Regions from separate parts of the Ligilactobacillus hohenheimensis genome, predicted to be linked through region 1. Evidence: riboswitches for the same ligand, from Rfam matches in the RefSeq annotation. Region 1 holds a riboswitch; each other region holds the start of a gene.

The links. Region 1 has a riboswitch for lysine ahead of QOR60_RS04745 (amino acid permease). Riboswitches for the same ligand answer to the same signal wherever they lie in the genome.
Region 2: it holds a riboswitch for lysine, as region 1 does, so the genes downstream of both, lysA (diaminopimelate decarboxylase) here and QOR60_RS04745 (amino acid permease) in region 1, are expected to answer to the same signal.
Region 3: it holds a riboswitch for lysine, as region 1 does, so the genes downstream of both, yjeM (glutamate/gamma-aminobutyrate family transporter YjeM) here and QOR60_RS04745 (amino acid permease) in region 1, are expected to answer to the same signal.

Annotation. Positions count from the first base shown of each region.
Region 1 covers NZ_CANCXC010000003.1:363-6,286, reverse strand. The annotation lists gene QOR60_RS04760 (DUF1634 domain-containing protein) at 1-4, opposite strand, end outside; gene QOR60_RS04755 (sulfite exporter TauE/SafE family protein) at 58-906, opposite strand; gene QOR60_RS04750 (zinc-ribbon domain-containing protein) at 1,055-1,954, shown strand; lysine riboswitch at 1,996-2,171, shown strand; gene QOR60_RS04745 (amino acid permease) at 2,278-3,750, shown strand; gene serS (serine--tRNA ligase) at 4,010-5,281, shown strand; gene QOR60_RS04735 (histidine phosphatase family protein) at 5,465-5,924, shown strand, end outside.
Region 2 covers NZ_CANCXC010000001.1:435,160-441,083, forward strand. The annotation lists partial or broken gene QOR60_RS02190 (methionine ABC transporter permease) at 1-6, shown strand, start outside; gene QOR60_RS02195 (MFS transporter) at 111-1,304, shown strand; gene dapF (diaminopimelate epimerase) at 1,380-2,333, opposite strand; gene QOR60_RS02205 (aspartate kinase) at 2,335-3,702, opposite strand; lysine riboswitch at 3,891-4,076, shown strand; gene lysA (diaminopimelate decarboxylase) at 4,182-5,498, shown strand; gene dapD (2,3,4,5-tetrahydropyridine-2,6-dicarboxylate N-acetyltransferase) at 5,498-5,924, shown strand, end outside.
Region 3 covers NZ_CANCXC010000004.1:134,382-140,305, reverse strand. The annotation lists gene QOR60_RS06200 (glucosamine-6-phosphate deaminase) at 1-274, opposite strand, end outside; gene QOR60_RS06195 (HesB/YadR/YfhF family protein) at 454-816, shown strand; gene QOR60_RS06190 (GNAT family N-acetyltransferase) at 868-1,365, opposite strand; gene QOR60_RS06185 (ribose-phosphate diphosphokinase) at 1,435-2,415, opposite strand; gene glmU (bifunctional UDP-N-acetylglucosamine diphosphorylase/glucosamine-1-phosphate N-acetyltransferase GlmU) at 2,485-3,894, opposite strand; lysine riboswitch at 4,080-4,251, shown strand; gene yjeM (glutamate/gamma-aminobutyrate family transporter YjeM) at 4,366-5,901, shown strand.

The DNA of each region.
Region 1 (5,924 bases):
CAATACCTTTTTGACCGTGTTTAAGTTCAACTTGTTGTTTTTTCTCGTTCATTTCAATCACCCAATGTTAATTCCAAATGCTTTCAGGGCCATTTGTAATCCGAGGTACAGGAAGACCGGAACGAAAATCATCCGCAGCACCCGTGTCGGCAGCTTCTGCATGATCCGGCTTCCAAGCAAGGAACCCACGAGGATTCCCAGTGCCAGGGGAACGGCAATTTCCGGCCGGATAGCCCCGCTAAAGAAGTAGACCGTTGCCGAAGCGGCAGCCGTCACCCCCATCATCAGGTTACTGGTTGCACTGGACGGTTTCAGGGGCATTTTCATGGCGTTATCAAGGGCCATGACCTTAAAGGCCCCTGAACCAATCCCCAGCATTCCGGAAGCAAGGCCGGCGCCAAACATGATGGCTAACCCACCGGGAATGTTTTGGACGTCGTAGTTCACTTCCTCGTGCGTGCTCTTATCGTAGTACGAACTGTTGAGCTTAAACCGTACGGCCCATTTGTCCGGCTTTGCCCGGTGAAGAACTTCTTCGCCAGCCATTAGCTTCCGCACCATGTTAAATGATGCGAAGAGCAGAAGGCACCCGAACAGGAAGTATAGGATCTTTCCGTTCATTGACCCGGTTAAGAGGGCCCCGATGACAGCTCCACTGGCCGTGGCCACTTCCAAAAACATGGCAACCCGAAGATTAATAAGGTCGTCCTTGAGGAAGGCGATGGTCGAACCAGAGCTGGTGGCAATCACCGCAATGATACTTGCTCCGATGGCGTATTTAATGTTGAGACCGAATAGGAGGGTGACGATTGGGGTAACAATCATCCCGCCCCCAATTCCAAGAATTGCGCCGAGTGTTCCGGCAAGAAACCCGACAAAGAGCATGATCGCTGCTGTTGTAATCATACGTAACGCTCCTTTTTTCAAAATCACCCCCATTATACTCTTTTCATAGGTGGCGGTAGGTTAAGTTTTGGTTCTGTTGCGGGCTGGTGCGGGAAATATGGTATATTGAAAGCAAACTGAAATATGATTTAGAACGGGTGAGGAGTTAATGTATACGTGTGAACGCTGTGGCCACCAGCTTGAGGGAAACCAGGAGCGGTGTGCCTTTTGCGGTGCCCGCCAGCAACGGGATAATGCTGCGGGCGAAAAGAAAAAGTGTAAGAAATGTCACCGTGATATTCCGGTGAACGCCAACTTTTGTCCGTACTGTGGGGCGGACCAGGCGTACCTTGATCCCAACGAGCTCCACCAGGAAGAAGCACCGGGTTCCCAGGGAAAACCGCAGGGTGACCGGCCAGTACGGGTAACAACAATTGATAATGAAGAGGACCTGCAGCGGTTCTTGATGGCAATGCAACAGCAGATGCAGCAGGAGCAGCAGCGGGTGCCGCACCTGCCAGCGAATGAATCTCCCGAACCGGGAATCATTCCCTCAACGAAGTTAATGCTCCGGGACACGTTTGTTTTAGGAAAACGGATGGGCCGGGCCGATTTCTGGTGGGGAACCCTGGGGTTGGTTCTTTTGTTGACCTGCTACACGCTAGTCATCGGGCTCGGAGTTCAACTATTTGTCGGCCTGGGGATTAGTAAAAGCCTTGCGATTCAGGTGGGCCTTTCCGTTGCAATGGTCGGGGCAACGGCGGCCGTAATTTGTAACTTGACGGCGCAGGTCCGGCGGTTCCATGACGCTGAATTACCCGCATTCCTCTTCCTTTTCATTATTCTCTTGGGGGACATTCCGCTGCTCCTTCTGTGTATGAAGGGACAGGCGATTACCAGTGACCGGTACACCTTCCAGGCTCCCCGGGAGCGAATGATGGCGTTCGAGCAGCATTTCCAGCAGCACCAGCAGGAAGCCGAGCGGGAAGAGGAACGGGATGAAGCGGAAAACCGGGCCCGGAATGCAGGTAAGCAGCACGATGAGCACCATGACGATCAGGATAATTAAGTTAAGGATTGTATTTGCGCGTTAAGTTTGGTATCGTAACACTATCGAACAGAGGTTGCGGTAATCAATAGTAACCTGGCTGAGACGGGGAAACGTTGTTGAAACCAGGCGAAAGGGTGCACCGCCGAAGTGCCACCTGGTTTCTCCTAGGTGGGGCTGGGCGTCAGGTTAAGAGCCGGACGACTGTCGCGGGTGACCGCGGAGCGCTATCGATATCCATGAATCAGAGATGACTGTGAAATGAATGGGGCGTGGTTCGAGACCGCGCCCCTTTTGGTGTTGATTAGTGTTTGCCTCAATATATTACTGAGGAGGACGAACCCATGAAAAAGGATTCGCGTGAGTATTCACTAAAACGGGACCTAAAGACCCGACACCTTTCGATGATTGCCCTTGGCGGTAGTATCGGAACCGGGCTGTTTGTTGCATCGGGGTCCGCTATTTCTACGGCCGGCCCTGGAGGGGGACTAGTTGCCTACATCGCCATTGGGGTGATGGTGTACTTCCTAATGACGTCGCTGGGGGAAATGGCAACGTACATGCCGGTTTCAGGATCGTTTGCCACGTATACCAAAAAGTTTGTTGACCCGGCACTCGGATTTGCGATGGGGTGGAACTACTGGTTTAACTGGGCAATTACCATTGCGGTTGACGTCTCAACGGCGGCGTTAGTGCTGCAGTTCTGGTTCCCGCACGTTCCTAACTGGATTTTTAGTTTTGGTGCGTTGAGCTTGGTCTTCTTGATCAACTTCTTATCCGTTAAGTCGTACGGAGAGACGGAATACTGGCTGTCTTTGGTAAAGATTATTACCGTTATTGTCTTCTTGGTGGTTGGGTTCCTAACCATCTTGGGAATTATGGGCGGCGGCCACGCAATTGGTTTGCGCAACTTCACCTACAAGCAGGCGCCGTTCGTGGGCGGATTGCCGGCAATTCTCAACGTCTTTGTTGTTGCTGGGTTCTCGTTCCAGGGGACGGAGCTTGTGGGGGTTACGGCTGGTGAATCCGCTACGCCGGAAAAGAGTGTACCCACGGCAATCAAGCAGGTTTTCTGGCGGATTCTATTGTTCTATATTTTGTCGATTTTCGTGATTGCCTGCATTATTCCGTACACTAGTCCGGATTTACTGGGTTCATCGGCTAAGGATATTGCTATCAGTCCGTTTACGCTGGTCTTTAAGCGGGTCGGCTTGGCTTCGGCGGCTTCCGTGATGAATGCGGTCATTCTTACGGCGGTGCTGTCGTCGGCTAATTCGGGGATGTACGCATCAACCCGGATGTTAATGGCGATGGGACAGGACGGCGACGCCCCGCGGATTTTTGGGAAAGTCAATCAGCGCGGGATTCCGCTGCCGGCCTTGTTAGTAACGACCCTGGTTGGGTTGGCAACGTTCCTGACAAGTATCTTTGGACAGCGCGTTTACATCTTCCTGGTTGCCGCGAGTGGGTTAACCGGATTCATTGCGTGGGTCGGAATCGCGATTTCGCACTACCGGTTCCGGCGGGCGTACGTTGCCCAGGGGAAGGGCCTCAACGCCCTGGAGTATAAGGCTAAGTGGTTCCCGTTTGGACCAATCATGGCATTTGTAATGTGTATCCTGGTAATCGTCGGGCAAAACATTAAGGCGTTTACGCACCTTGATTGGTACCAGATTTTGATTACGTACATGTCAGTCCCATTGTTCTTTGGGCTGTTCTTCTACTACAAGTTTAAGCACCACACGAAGTTAATTCCGCTTGAGGAAGTGGACCTAACAACGACCCGGGTAACGGGGAAGGAACGGGTTGACAAGTAGTTGGAGCGGATTATACTAAAATCAAAGATAAAGCGTTAAACATCATGATTCGCCATAAGTAGGCTTTCAGAGACGGGGGAGATGGTGGGAACCCCGAGCCGAAACTCCAGCGGATCGAGTATGGGCGGGTAATGCCGCACGGGAGACCGTTACCTCAATTGAGTGCGCAGAGAATGCGAACTTGGGTGGTACCGCGAAACGGAGTCCGTTCGTCCCATGGGATGACGGGCTCCGTTTACTTTTTTCAAGGAGGAAGACCATGTTAGACGTTAAGGATATTCGGAAGAACCCGGATGAATACAAGCAGCGGTTGGCTGCCCGGGGAGTGACGGCAGAACAGATTGACCAGTTAATTGCGGCGGATGCTAAGCGCCGGGAGCTTTTGCAGCAGAGTGAGGAGCTTAAGAAGGAGCGAAATGATGTTTCGGCAGCGATTGCTCAAGCTAAGCGGAATAAGGAAGATGCCACGGACGCAATCACCCGGATGCGGGCCGTTGGGCAGCAGATTAAGCAGCTGGATGAGGAACTGGTGACGGTTCAGGAGCAGGTTAAGGACATGGCTTCGCGGTTACCGAACCTGCCGAACCCGACCATTCCAATGAGCATGAATGAGGAAGACGCCGTTGAAATCAAAAAGGTAGGGACCCCGCGGGAGTTTGCTTTTGAACCTAAGGCCCACTGGGACATCGGTGAAGACCTCGACATTCTTGACTTTGAGCGGGGTGCCAAGGTTGCGGGTGCCCGGTTTGTATACTACAAGGGCTTAGGTGCGAAGTTAGAGCGGGCCGTGTACAACTTCATGCTGGATGAGCATGAAAAGGAAGGTTACACGGAAATGATTCCGCCGTACATCGTGAATGCCGCTTCAATGTACGGGACCAGTCAGTTCCCGAAGTTCAAGGAGGACGTTTACCAGGTAAACGGTGAGGACATGACGCTGATTCCAACGGCCGAGGTGCCGCTTACCAACTACTACCGCGATGAAGTCATTCCGCGCGAGCAGTTACCGGTTTACGAAACGGCGCTGACACCGTGTTTCCGGTCAGAAGCCGGGAGTGCTGGCCGGGATACCCGGGGATTAATTCGGATGCACCAGTTCAATAAGGTGGAAATGGTGAAGTTCTGTATGCCGGAGACATCCTACGATGAACTCGAAAAGATGACGAAGAACGCCGGCAATATTCTGGACAAGCTGGGGTTGCCGTACCACATTATTACGCTGGCTTCCGGTGACATGAGCTTTAGTGCGGCCATGACCCACGACCTTGAAGTGTGGATGCCGGCGCAAAACAAGTACCGGGAAATTTCGAGTTGTTCAAACTGCGAGGACTTCCAGGCGCGGCGGGCACACATTCAGTACCGGGATGAGAACGGCAAGCTTCACTTTGTTCACACGCTGAACGGTTCCGGGCTGGCGGTTGGCCGGACGGTGGCGGCCATCCTTGAAAATTACCAGAACGAAGACGGAACGGTTACTATTCCGAAAGTTCTGCGGCCGTACATGCACGGCGTTGACAAGATTACGAAGTAGTGGGGAATTTGAACCACAGGGTTAGGTGAAGCACGAAAGCCCTAAATTTATGGTTTGTACTTCGTTCACTTTCCTGTTTCTACTACACTTATTTTTGATATTTTATCATCTGGTTATTAGGCCGCGGGGAATTGTTCCCCGGGGCCTTTTATGGTATCTTGGCGGTAAAAAAGAGGGGTAAAGATGACAAAGTTTTATTTTCTCCGTCATGGGCGCACGGTGTATAACGAAGAGCTGCGGATTCAGGGTGCGCGGGCTGATTCACCGTTGTTAGAGCAGAGCGTTCAGGACGCTCGGTTGGCAGGAAAGTATCTCCAGGACGTTCCGTTTGAGGCGGTCTATGCCAGTCCCCTTGAGCGCACTCAGCGGACTGCCCGGCTGGCATGTGCGGCAGCGGGAATTACGCTCCGACCGCAGTTAGTTGATGATTGGCGGGAGTTTGATTTCGGAAAATGGGATGGCGTTTTGGAAGATGAGGTCGCAGACCGACCGGAGTTTGATGCGCTGGTTAACCATCCCAGCCGGTTTGATGGGACGGCGCTGGGGGCGGAGTCGTACGCGCAGTTTATTGAGCGAATTAAGCGCCCGTTACGGCCGGTTTACCAGCAACACCCTAATGGCAACGTGCTGGTGGTGGCCCATG
Region 2 (5,924 bases), on a different contig from region 1:
CAATAATTTCGCAAACGTCCTCATATTGTGATTAGAAAAAGCCAAATAATTATTGCTTTTAGATGAGAAACTGATTAAAATAAAGAATAATCGACTGAAGGTGATAACTTTTGATAAGTCAAACCCGAAAAAATATTACGGCCATGCTGACGGGCTACGGTATCTCGTTTATGGGGGACGTGCTACTAATCTACGCCACCAACTGGTTTTTAGTGGTGGCCACCCATAACACGCGCCTTTTAGGGATAGTGAACGGGATCATCGCATTTGTTTACCTGGTAGTGAACGTGGTTGCCGGCTCACTGGCGGACCGGTTTAACGAAAAGCACATTATGATCATGTGCGACTTGGTTAGTGCGGCCGCGTGTTGGGGATGCGTGCCGTTTCTCCATTCGATTACCCGGGGAGCGGGACTGCTAATTGCTGTGTTAGCAGTCCTTGAAGCCGGCGTTGCGTGTTACACTCCGGCCTCAAAGGCAATTGTTGCCCATATTATCCCCAAGAAACGGATTGCCACATTCAACACCGGGCAAAACGTTCTTGCCAACGTGGTCCGGGTTGGCGGGCCGCTGGTCGGGGGCGTTTTCGTTTCACTGGGGGCCTCACTGACTACGTTCTTGCTAATTGACGGGGGATCGTTTTTATTGTCAACCGGATTAACGGCAGTTGTGGGCTACCACTTTACCGCTCCCGATGACAAGCCGCTTAGGATCATCCGTGATTTACAGGAGGGCGTTCGGGCAGTGCTGGCGGACAGGCTTATTTTAACCCTGTTAATCTTAACGCCACCAATTAACTTTTTTGATACGGCTTTTGCGATTGGGCTCCCGTACATGGTAAAGGTTCTGCTAAACGGAAACGGGCGGTTATACGGGATAACCACCGCTGCCTTGGCCATTGGTGGGGTCGCTGGCGGGATTGTTTTAGCAGTCCGTCCGCCGCACCGTTCCGCTACAAAAGCAACCGCCTTTTTCTGGAATGCGCTTCTTAACGCGGGGGCGTTGTTCCTGATCTTTGTGGGGCGGAATTACCCGGTAATCGTTGTGGCGGTCTTTTTAAGTGGGTTCGCGCAAACCCAGTATAACGTTAACGCATACACGATGATTCAAACCCACGCAGCGTCGGAAGTCGTGGGCCGGGTCTTTTCCCTGTTGTTCATTTCGAGTGCCGTTACTACCCCCGTTGCAAACTTCCTCTTTGGGCAGGTAATGCCAGCCCTTCAGTGGAACTTTGCCCTGTTAGCAGCGGTAGGGATGCTTGTCTCAGTTATTGGTGCATGGTGCTACTGGAAACGGCAACATTAACAAACTAATCCCCGAAGTTTACGGAAAATCCGTTCTTCGGGGATTAACTATGCTTAAAAAATGTTTTCGGTTGGCTTACGCCTGAGAGAGCTGGTGGACCCACTGTTGATAAGCATGCTCCTCATTGGTTTCAACGACTGAAAGCGGGGCAAAATCTGCGTTAACGGTGATTTCATGGGTAACGGTTGCGTTACCGATTAACTCGATCCATTGCCGCCCGGTTTTTTCTTGGTGAACAATGGTTTGCACCATCCCGCCAGGATTGAAAATGGTGAGGGGCTGTTCAACCAGCTCCGGGTGGTGAACAGTAACGTAGCTGAGGCTGGTTGCCGCCATTCCGGTACCGCAGGCGTTGGTAAAACCCACGCCGCGTTCATAGGTCTGCACAAATAACGTCTGGTCGTTGCGAACTTCAGCAAAACTAACGTTGACCCCATCCGGGAAATACGGGTTGGGAGCGTTGAGCGTCTTCCCCAACTTTTCAAGTGTTGCTTGGGCTTCCCGAACGGATGGGACGAAGCTAATCAGGTGGGGGTTAGGGACGGCAACTGCCGTAAAACGGAGGTGGGGATCAAGGGCAGGAATGGCGGCATTTATCACCGGAGCGCCCCCTAAATTAGTCATGGGCAACGCCGCTGGTTGAAAACGGACGGGTGAAATCTCAACGCCAATCGCCGGTACCCCAGGGGCGAGATCCGTGTGAACCCGCACGGTAAGCGCTGCTTCGTCGGTCGCAACCTTAAAGGTCGGGCTGGAAGCCGTGGAGGCTAAGTACCGGGCGACCGCGCGTAACCCGTTCCCACACATTTTAGCGTGAGTGCCATCGCTATTGATAATCGCCATCCGCCCCTGACACCCGGAGTGCGTCGTGGGGCAAACTAATAATACGCCGTCAATATTCCGGAGAACGGGAATTCTTTGCCGCAGGTAGGCCGGAAACTGGCTTTCAGCCACGGGTAACTGGAGCGAAAGCGGTGCGGGGATAAGGGCAAAGCGGTTTTCCGAACCGTGCACACGAAAGATTTTCATTTTAAGCGTCCTCCTTTTCAAAGTAATTGTAAATCGCGGCAGTTCCCCGGTCAGCGTCACTTGCGCGAACTCCCACCATGATAGAAATTCGGGATGCTCCCTGGTTAATCATGTGAATGGCAACGTTGGCTTGGGCGAGCGCCGTGGTCACGCCATTCGTTGTTCCGATGCGGTCGTGCATTCCCTCGCCGACAACCATGATAATGGCGTAGTCGTCAATCCATTCAAGGTGATCGGGTTGCACTGCGGCTTGGATGTCAAGAGCAATTTGCTGCCGGAGAGCGGGGGTTAGCTGGCTAGTACGCGTAATAATCGTGAGGTCGTCGATCCCAGACGGCATGTGCTCGTACGAAATGCCGTGCGCCGATAAAATTTTTAAGATCTTGAGGGTAACGCCAACCTCCTTATTTAGTAGGTACTTATGCAGGTAGAGCGCACTAAAATTGCGGGCGCAGGCAACCCCCGTAATCGTCGTCTGCGGCTTAAAGTTCGTAGCGGGAATAATGCGGGTTCCCGGACGCTGGGGCGCATTGGTGTTTTTTACGATCACCGGAATCTTCCCCGCAATTGCTGGGATGAGTGCCTCGTCGTGAAACACGGAAAATCCCGCATACGCCAGTTCACGCATTTCCCGGTACGTCATCTCTTTAATTGGTCGCGGATGAGAAACAACCGTGGGATTAGCCGCATAAATCGCATCGACATCCGTAAAATTTTCGTAGCATTCAGCTGCAACTCCCCGGGCGATAATGGCGCCAGTAATATCCGACCCGCCGCGGGAAAATGTCGCAACTTCGCCATTAGGGGTGTAGCCGTAAAAGCCAGGAATTACCAAAACTTCACGGCTTTCCCAGAACCGCGCAAGGTGACTGTAGGTTTGAGGTAGAACCGTTGCGTTATTAGGCCCAAGCTGATCACTAACAATAATCCCTGCTTCTTTTGGATCAATAAACTGCGCAGTGATTCCCTGGTGGTTAAGGAGGGCGGCAAGCAGAAAGGCGTTCAGCCGTTCCCCGGTGGCCTTAAAGGCGGCCATTAGGTAGTCTGCATTGGGGAAGGCGGTTTCCGCCAGGGAAGTAATTGTTTGTGGGATAAATTGCAGCGCCTTTTGCGGTAAATCAAAGAACGCCGCAATTTCAAAGTATCGCCGAATAATTTTTTCCCGAATTTCGGCATAATCATCACGATGAAGGACTGCGGTTGCATACGCAATTAATAAATCGGTCACCTTAACATCATCAGCTGAACGTTTTCCGGGAGCAGACGTAACGATTATTCGGCGTTCTGGATCTTCTTTGATGATTGCGATTGCCCGTTCAACGTGGGGCCCATCTGCGAGGGAGCTTCCCCCAAACTTAACTACTTTCATGTAATTTCCCCTCCAAATAAGAATTCTGTGAAAGATTACGTTTTATTTTAATAACCGATTTCCCACTGTCAACACCTAAAATACAGGTAAATTGGTAATTAATTGTGGCATTTAAGGAAGAAATAAATTAATTGAAATTAAAATCAGATTAGTGATTGACATTTGGTTGGTGACAGTGTAAATTAAAGCCAAGTCGAAGAGGCGCGACCAATATTAGTATCTTGGGTTAGTTTATTTCCGAACAATGATCCCAAGTGAAAGGAGCGGTCGCCGAAGCGCCAGGAAGGGAAATATTTCTGGTTTGCTGGGTTGAAGTTTAAGAGGCTTCAGACTGTCGCAAGAAAATAAAAGCTTGCGGGGCGCTATCGACACCGGATTTCTACACTAATTTTGACTAATAGGTTACGTAGATTCCCCTGTGTGGCGCACACACGGGGGATTTTTTAGCGCCCTGTACTTGAACGTATGGGGGAATTAAGATGCCATTTCCAAATCAATTCACAACAACGCCATCTGGCCACCTGATGCTTGGGGGATGTGATGCCCTGGCACTTACTCGCAAATACGAGACGCCGTTAATCGTATACGACGTTGATCAGATTAAAGCGGCTGTTTCTCAATTCACGCAAACACTGACGGCTTCTGGCCTTGCACACGCGGTTTGTTACGCAAGTAAGGCGTTCTCGTGTATCGCAATTTACCAGTTAATGGCCCGTTTAGGGTGTCACGTTGATGTGGTATCAGGAGGCGAACTCTATACCGCACTGCAAGCCCATTTCCCGCCGGAACGCATTAGTTTTCACGGGAACAATAAAACGAAAGCAGAGCTGGAATTCGCAGTGGCCAGCCATGTTGGGTCAATCATTATTGACAATTTCCATGAAATTAACTTGTTAAAGCAGGTTCTAACTGGCAACAACGCCACGGTTAACGTGATGCTGCGGGTGACGCCCGGGGTGGAAGCCCATACTCACCGGTACATTACGACCGGTCAGACCGATAGTAAGTTTGGGTTTGACCTTGCTTCAGGGCAAGCCACTACCGCACTGCAACGGGTTTTAGCCTGTTCCCGCATGAACTTTATTGGCGTTCATGCCCATATCGGTTCGCAGATTTTCGTACCGGATGGCTTCGTAGCGGCGGTTAATCGGTTATGTGTCCTCATTACGCAGTGGAAACGCAACTTCGCAGTCATTCCTGCAATTCTTAATATTGGCGGCGGGTTCGGGGTTCAGTACACAGAAGATGATCATCCCGTTCCGCTTAAAACGATGCTTACAACAATAACCACTACCGTAAAGCGGGCCTTTGACCAGGCGCACTTACCGCTCCCCGCGCTATGGGTTGAACCGGGACGCGCGCTCGTAGGGCCTGCCGGGACAACGTTATATACCGTGGGGAGCGAAAAACATGTTCCCGGAAGGTTGCCGTACGTTGCCATCGACGGGGGAATGGGGGATAACATTCGCCCTGCCTTATACAATGCCCGCTACACGGCGGTAAATGCCGCTTGCCCCACCGCGCCGGCGACTCAACATGTTCGTCTGGTTGGCAAGTACTGCGAATCGGGAGATGTTTTAGTTGATGACTTACGGATTGCGCCGGTGGCCGCCGGTGATATTGTCGCGGTCCCCGTTACCGGGGCGTACGGGTATTCAATGGCATCCAACTACAACCGGAATTGTCGGCCAGCAGTTGTTTTTGCGCAGCGTGGCCGGGCGCAACTAGTAATTCAGCGCGAAAGTTATGCGCAGCTCGTAACTAATGATTTATCGTACGAAGGGAGTAATGAATGATGAAACAAATGAGTACGCAGGAAATGATTGACTACATTGGGAATGCTCCGAAGACAACCCCTGTGCGGGTTTATCTTCAGGGAAAGTTTACGGCCGTTCCATTTCCTCCGGAAATCGCCGCTTTTCATACGCCCACCATGGCTATTCTGATCGGCGATTGGGGAAGGATTAAGCCCTTCATTACGGCGCATACCAAGGTGATTGAAACAACCCACGTGGAATTGATTGCCCGTAACAGCGCGGTTCCGCTACTGGATTATATTGACACGAATGCCCGAATCGAACCTGGCGTAATTATCCGCGACCAGGTCGAAATCGGAGACCGGGCGGTAATTATGATGGGCGCCATTATTAATATTGGAGCCGTAATCGGGGAGGAGACAATGATTGATATGGGCGTAGTGCTGGGGGGCCGAGCCCAGGTTG
Region 3 (5,924 bases), on a different contig from region 1:
TGGCCTTAAACGGCTTAGCGTCAAACAAGTGCGTCCGCATGTAGTAGTTGTAGCTTTGCGGGTCGTCTGGTCCCAACCCCACGTATTCGTCCAGGTTAACTGATGTGCACTGGCTAAAGTCCAAGTCACTGGCAACCAGTTCCTTGTACGTTGTCTCAGGGGTGCCACCCGTCGCTAACCCGAACGTCCGCGCACCGTTTGCCAGTGCCGCTTCAAAGACCTTCAGGGCTTCCTTGCCCCCGTCGTTTTCATTTGCAACCCGAATAACCTTCATGGTTCCGCTCCTTTCAAATTGGTATAGTCCTTTTTGGTATAGTCCAATTATAACCAGCCATCCGGTTAAATGCAACCACTTTATCGCCGAAATTAAACCGGTTTCATCTTTCGCTTGGCAGTTCGCGCTAAAACGTAATATAGTAGGACTAGATGATTAACTACACGGAGGAAAGACGGATGAAACTTACAATTACTCCTGCAGCCAGCGAATGGTTCCGCACCGAACTCCACGTTCCCGCTGGCGGTGGCGTTAAACTGTTCGGTAAGGTTTACGGCAACACCAACGTTCATCAGGGCTTCTCACAGGCCTTCCAACGCTGCGATGAGCCCGTTGATCCGGTGTTTGACCAGGTCATTGATGGCATTCACTACTACGTTGAGGCCTTTGACGCATGGTTCTTCGACGGGCTTGACCTCAGCATCGACCTTGATGCGGAATACGACGGCCCCAAGTTCACGTTTAGCCATACCGACGGAATTACCGATACGGTTGTCGGGGACGTTGATGGGGTTTCAAGCGCATCCTACCACGGCGAATAATTACGGATTACTAATAGAAGGAGGTTGGGCCATCAATTCCAACCTCCTTCTTTACCTTAACCGGCGCTCATAAAGCAGCATTTTCGTTTTTCCGCGGACACCACCAACCAATTGCTGACGCAGGGTAAAGCCCGTATGCTGGGCAACGCGTTGGCTCCGCAGATTATCGGCCGCTGTGATTAACTGTAACCGGGTTAAGCCTGCTTGCCGGACCCGGGGAAAAAGTTGCTGGAGAGCCGCAATAACGTAACCGTTCCCCCACGCTGTATTCTCTAACCAGTACCCCACGTCCGCCGCCGTTGCGGTCATGTTTTCCAGGGTGAGCATCCCCACAACTTGCCCGTTAACCTGAATAACGTATCCCGCACCATTTCCGCACCGCCATGCGGTAACGTACCGGTTAATAAACTGCCGGGTCGCATTAAGCGTTGTGATTGCTCGCAACGAAGGAAGCCACCGTTCCAGTTGCCCCCGGCTTTGTTCAATTAACCGGTACAAGCTTCCCGCATCGCAGGGGTGAACTAACCTAATTGTGACCGGTGTTTTCACTTCATCCCTCCAAAAAAGAGGTTGGGACCCTGCTGTCTCAACCTCTTTACTCCTGTGGTTAGCTCCTCCTTAGTGCTTAGCACTCTCAAACCGGGTGTTAAACAGCGGGCTAACTGATTCGTTTTCGTGGATCCGGTTAATGGCGTCCCCAATGAGCGGGCCAACCGAAACCTGAATTAACTTATCAATCTGCTTTTCTTCTGGTAACTGAATGGAATCCGTCACAACCAGCTGCTTAATCGGCGAGTTTTCAATTCGCTCAATTGCTGGACCGGATAAGACCGGATGCGTAGCGCAAGCGTATACGTCAGTAGCCCCCGCATCCATCAGTGCCTGCGATGCAAGCGTGATGGTCCCTGCCGTATCGATCATGTCATCGATTAGGATGCACCGCTTGCCCTTAACGGAACCAATGATGTTCATCACTTCCGCCACGTTGGCCCGCGGCCGCCGCTTGTCAATAATTGCGATCGGTGCCTTGAGGAACTCGGCAAGCTTCCGCGCCCGAGAAACCCCACCATGATCAGGGGAAACAACCACCGCATCCTTATCCAGCTTATTCGTCAGGAAGTAATCGGCTAATAGCGGTGCCCCCATCAGGTGGTCAACCGGAATATCAAAGAACCCTTGAATCTGGGCAGCGTGGAGGTCAAGGGCGATTACCCGGTTGGCTCCCGCCTTTTCAATCATATCGGCTACCAGCTTGGCGGTAATTGGTTCCCGGGAGCGCACTTTCCGGTCCTGCCGGGCGTAGCCGTAGTACGGGATCACGACGTTAATCGTTGCCGCACTGGCCCGCCGCAAAGCGTCAATCATGATCAACAGTTCCATCAGGTTATCGTTCACCGGGGCCGACGTTGACTGGACGATGAAAATCTCGTCCCCCCGAACACTTTCCTCAATGTTAATCCGAATTTCGCCGTCGCTAAACCGGTCAACCGACGTCTTGCCCAGCGGAATTCCCATCGCGTCGGCAATCTTCTGTGCTAACGGTTTGTTGGAATTCAATGCAAACAACTTAATCTTTGAGTCTGAATTATGTCCCGACATGGTAGCCTCCATATGTTTAATTCTACGGTTAATTCTAATTCATGCACCGCCATTCAGGCAAGCAGATTCCTACTTTTCGCCGTACTTTTCGGCATTTTTCTTTGCAGCCTCCGCAACAGGGTAGCGGTCGTAGTAACCTTTTTTGTTAACCTGCCGACCACGGGCAATCCCCATGTCGTGCGGTGCAACGTCATCCGTGATCGTTGAGCCCGCCGCAACGTATGCATGGTCCCCAATTTCAACCGGGGCAATGATGTTTGAGCCGCTGCCGATGAACGAGTAGTCCCCAACATTTGTGTGGTGTTTATTCATTCCATCGTAGTTGACAAAGACGGTCCCGCAGCCAATGTTAATTTCCTTCCCTAAGGTTGCATCCCCAACGTAGGTCAGGTGCCCGACCTTGGTGTTTTGCCCAATCTGGGCGTTCTTAACCTCACAGAAGTTCCCGATGTGGACGCCCACACCAATCTCTGCCTTTGGCCGCAGGTGACTGTACGGTCCAATGTTACTGTCCTTGTGCATTACCGCATTTTCAAGGAACGAAGCCGTGACCGTGACACCGTCCTCAATGACACTATCCCGAATCTCGGAGTGGGCCCCAATCACACAGTCACTCCCAATTGACGTCTTACCCTTAAGCACAACTCCCGGTTCAATTACGGTGTCATTGCCAATCTGAACATCCGCATCAATGTACGTGGTAGCCGGATCAATCATGGTAACCCCGTTTTGCATGTGCCGGGTATTAATTCGCTGCTGCATAACCCGCGTTGCGTTTGCCAGGGCAACCCGGTCGTTTACCCCCATTGATTCCGTGAAATCATCCATCTGAAAGGCACCAACCTGCTTACCGGCCTGCTTGAGGATCCCGATAACATCTGTCAGGTAGTACTCTCCTTGTGCATTGTCGTTCGACAGCTGGTGAAGGGCAGCAAACAATTCCTGATTGTTAAAGCAGTACACGCCCGTGTTAATTTCCTGGACAGCTGCTTCTTCTGGCGTTGCATCCTTTTGTTCAACAATCTTCGCAACCGTTCCGGCGGCGTCCCGAATAATCCGGCCGTAGCCAAACGGCTGGTCAGTATGGGCCGTCAGCACCGTTGCGGCTGCGCCCTGTTGCTCGTGGTAGGCGAACAGTTGCTTAAACGTTTCAGCAGTAAAGAGCGGGGTGTCACCGCACGTTACGAGGGTAATCCCGTCTTTTTGACCCAACACGTCCTCCGCTTGCATCACGGCATGCCCCGTTCCGAGCTGCTCCGCCTGCAAAGCATAGATTGTCCGGTCACCAAGAAGCTGCTTAACCTGGTCCGCGCCGTGGCCGACAACCGTCACAATCTGGTCAATCCCGACCCGTTCCAGCTGGGTCAAGACATGATCAACCATTGCCTTCCCGCAAACCGGGTGGAGAACTTTATATAACTTTGACTTCATCCGGGTCCCCTGACCCGCCGCTAAAATTACCGCATATTTTTCTGTCATTCTTTTTCAAATCCTTTATTAAAACTAGCTAATTTCAATCCCCTTAATCTTACCCCATGTCCCGGGGAGACGCAATTTTAGCTCCATGGTTGCTGGGGACAATTCTAATAATTATCAAAGTAATCGCAAAAAGTGTTCGTATTTCCCTTGACGCTCCCGCACAAGCGTAGTATAAAGTTAGTAAATAAAGTAATAGAGGTCGCGACCAATAAGAGTACCTTTTCGGAGACTTCCCAAGTCGATGATGAAAAGCAAAAGGAGCGGTTGCCGAAGTGTCAGTCCCCGGGACGGGCTGGTGCTGGGACGTAGTTGAACAAACTACGGACTGTCGCAGCAATGCGGAGCGCTATTCACACGGAACGGATAAACCCCTCCCGGTGCATGTGGTGCCCGGAAGGGGTTTTTCTTCACCAGTAGTGTTAGCCAACCTTTATTAATTATTTAATCCAATTAATTAAGGAGCGGTTACTGATGGAAAACAGTCAACGCAAAATGTCAATGTGGGGTCTGGTCTTAATGATTTTTGCCGCCATTTATGGGCTTGGTAATACGACCGTCGGCTTCTACCAGATGGGATACGGAGCAATGCTCTGGTATGTTTTAGGAGCTTTACTCTTCTTCATCCCTAGTTCACTTATGTTCGCGGAATACGGTTCCGCCCTCAAGGACAGCCAGGGAGGGATTTACTCCTGGCTTCAAGCTAGTATCGGCGAAAAGCCCGCGTTTATCGGTACCTTTATCTGGTATGCAGCGTGGGTCATTTGGCTGGTAACAAACTTCTCAACCATTTCAGTTTCAATTTCCGGGGCCATTTTCGGAAAGGACACCACCCAGGCATGGCACCTCTTCGGGCTAACCTCCAACCAAACCCTTGGGTTAATTGGAATTGCCCTGCTGGTCTTTGCAACGTTCGTATCAACCCGCGGGTTTGATAAGATTGAAAAAATCGCCAGTTTCTGTGGGACGTTTATTATCGGGGTAGCCATCTTCTTTCTTATTGTTAGTGCCATCTACCTGATGGTTGTCCACGGCCACCTCGCTCAGCCCCTGACCACCCAAAGCATGGTAAAGTCCCCGAATCCTGCATTCGGTTCCCCCATTGCCTTGATGTCGTTCTTCGTTTACGCGGTTTTTGCGTACGGGGGCATGGAAACGATGGGAAGCACCATCGATAAGGTCAAGGATCCGGATAAAAACTTCCCGCGGGGGATTGTTATTGCTGCCATCGGTATGATCGTAATCTACTGTGTTGGGGTGCTTGCTTGGGGGGTAACCGCCAACTGGCACCGGGTTTTAAGCGGAAGCAACGTTGACCTCGGGAACATCACCCTGGTATTAATGAGTAACCTCGGGTATTCAATCGCCCACACCCTTCTCCACACGTCCGTTGCCACTGCCAAGATCTGGGGGCTCTGGGCCGACCGGATTATCGGGATTGAGGAAATCTTTTCAATTTTTGGAGCCATCTTCATCCTCATTTACTCGCCGTTAAAGACAATGATTATCGGGACTCCTCAGCGGTTATGGCCAAACAAACTGACCAAGCTGAACGAGCACGGGATGCCGGCCACCGCCATGTGGTGTCAAACCGTCATGGTTGTGCTAATTATCCTCGGGGTTTCCTTTGGGGGTAAATCCGCCCAGGCGTTCTACACGGTCCTGCAGGACATGAACAACGTTACAACCTCCGTGCCGTACCTCTTCTTAATTGCGGCCTTCCCGTTCTTCAAGAAGCGGCAGGATTTAGAGCGGCCGTTTGAAATTTACACCAACCGGTCACTCACCGTAGCGGTTTCGTTCATTAGCTGGATTACCATTTTCATGGGGATTGTCTTCACGGTTGTTCAACCCCTCCTCCAGCACGATTTCTACACCGCCTTCTGGACGGTCTTTGGGCCAGCCTTCTTTGGGATTGCGGGCTGGTGCTTCTACTCACTGGCTGGTTACCGGCAACGGCACCGCGTTAACGCGGGCGTCCCCGTCACGGAAGAATTAAATAATAATTAACGAGGTAAAGAGGGCGTGGCATA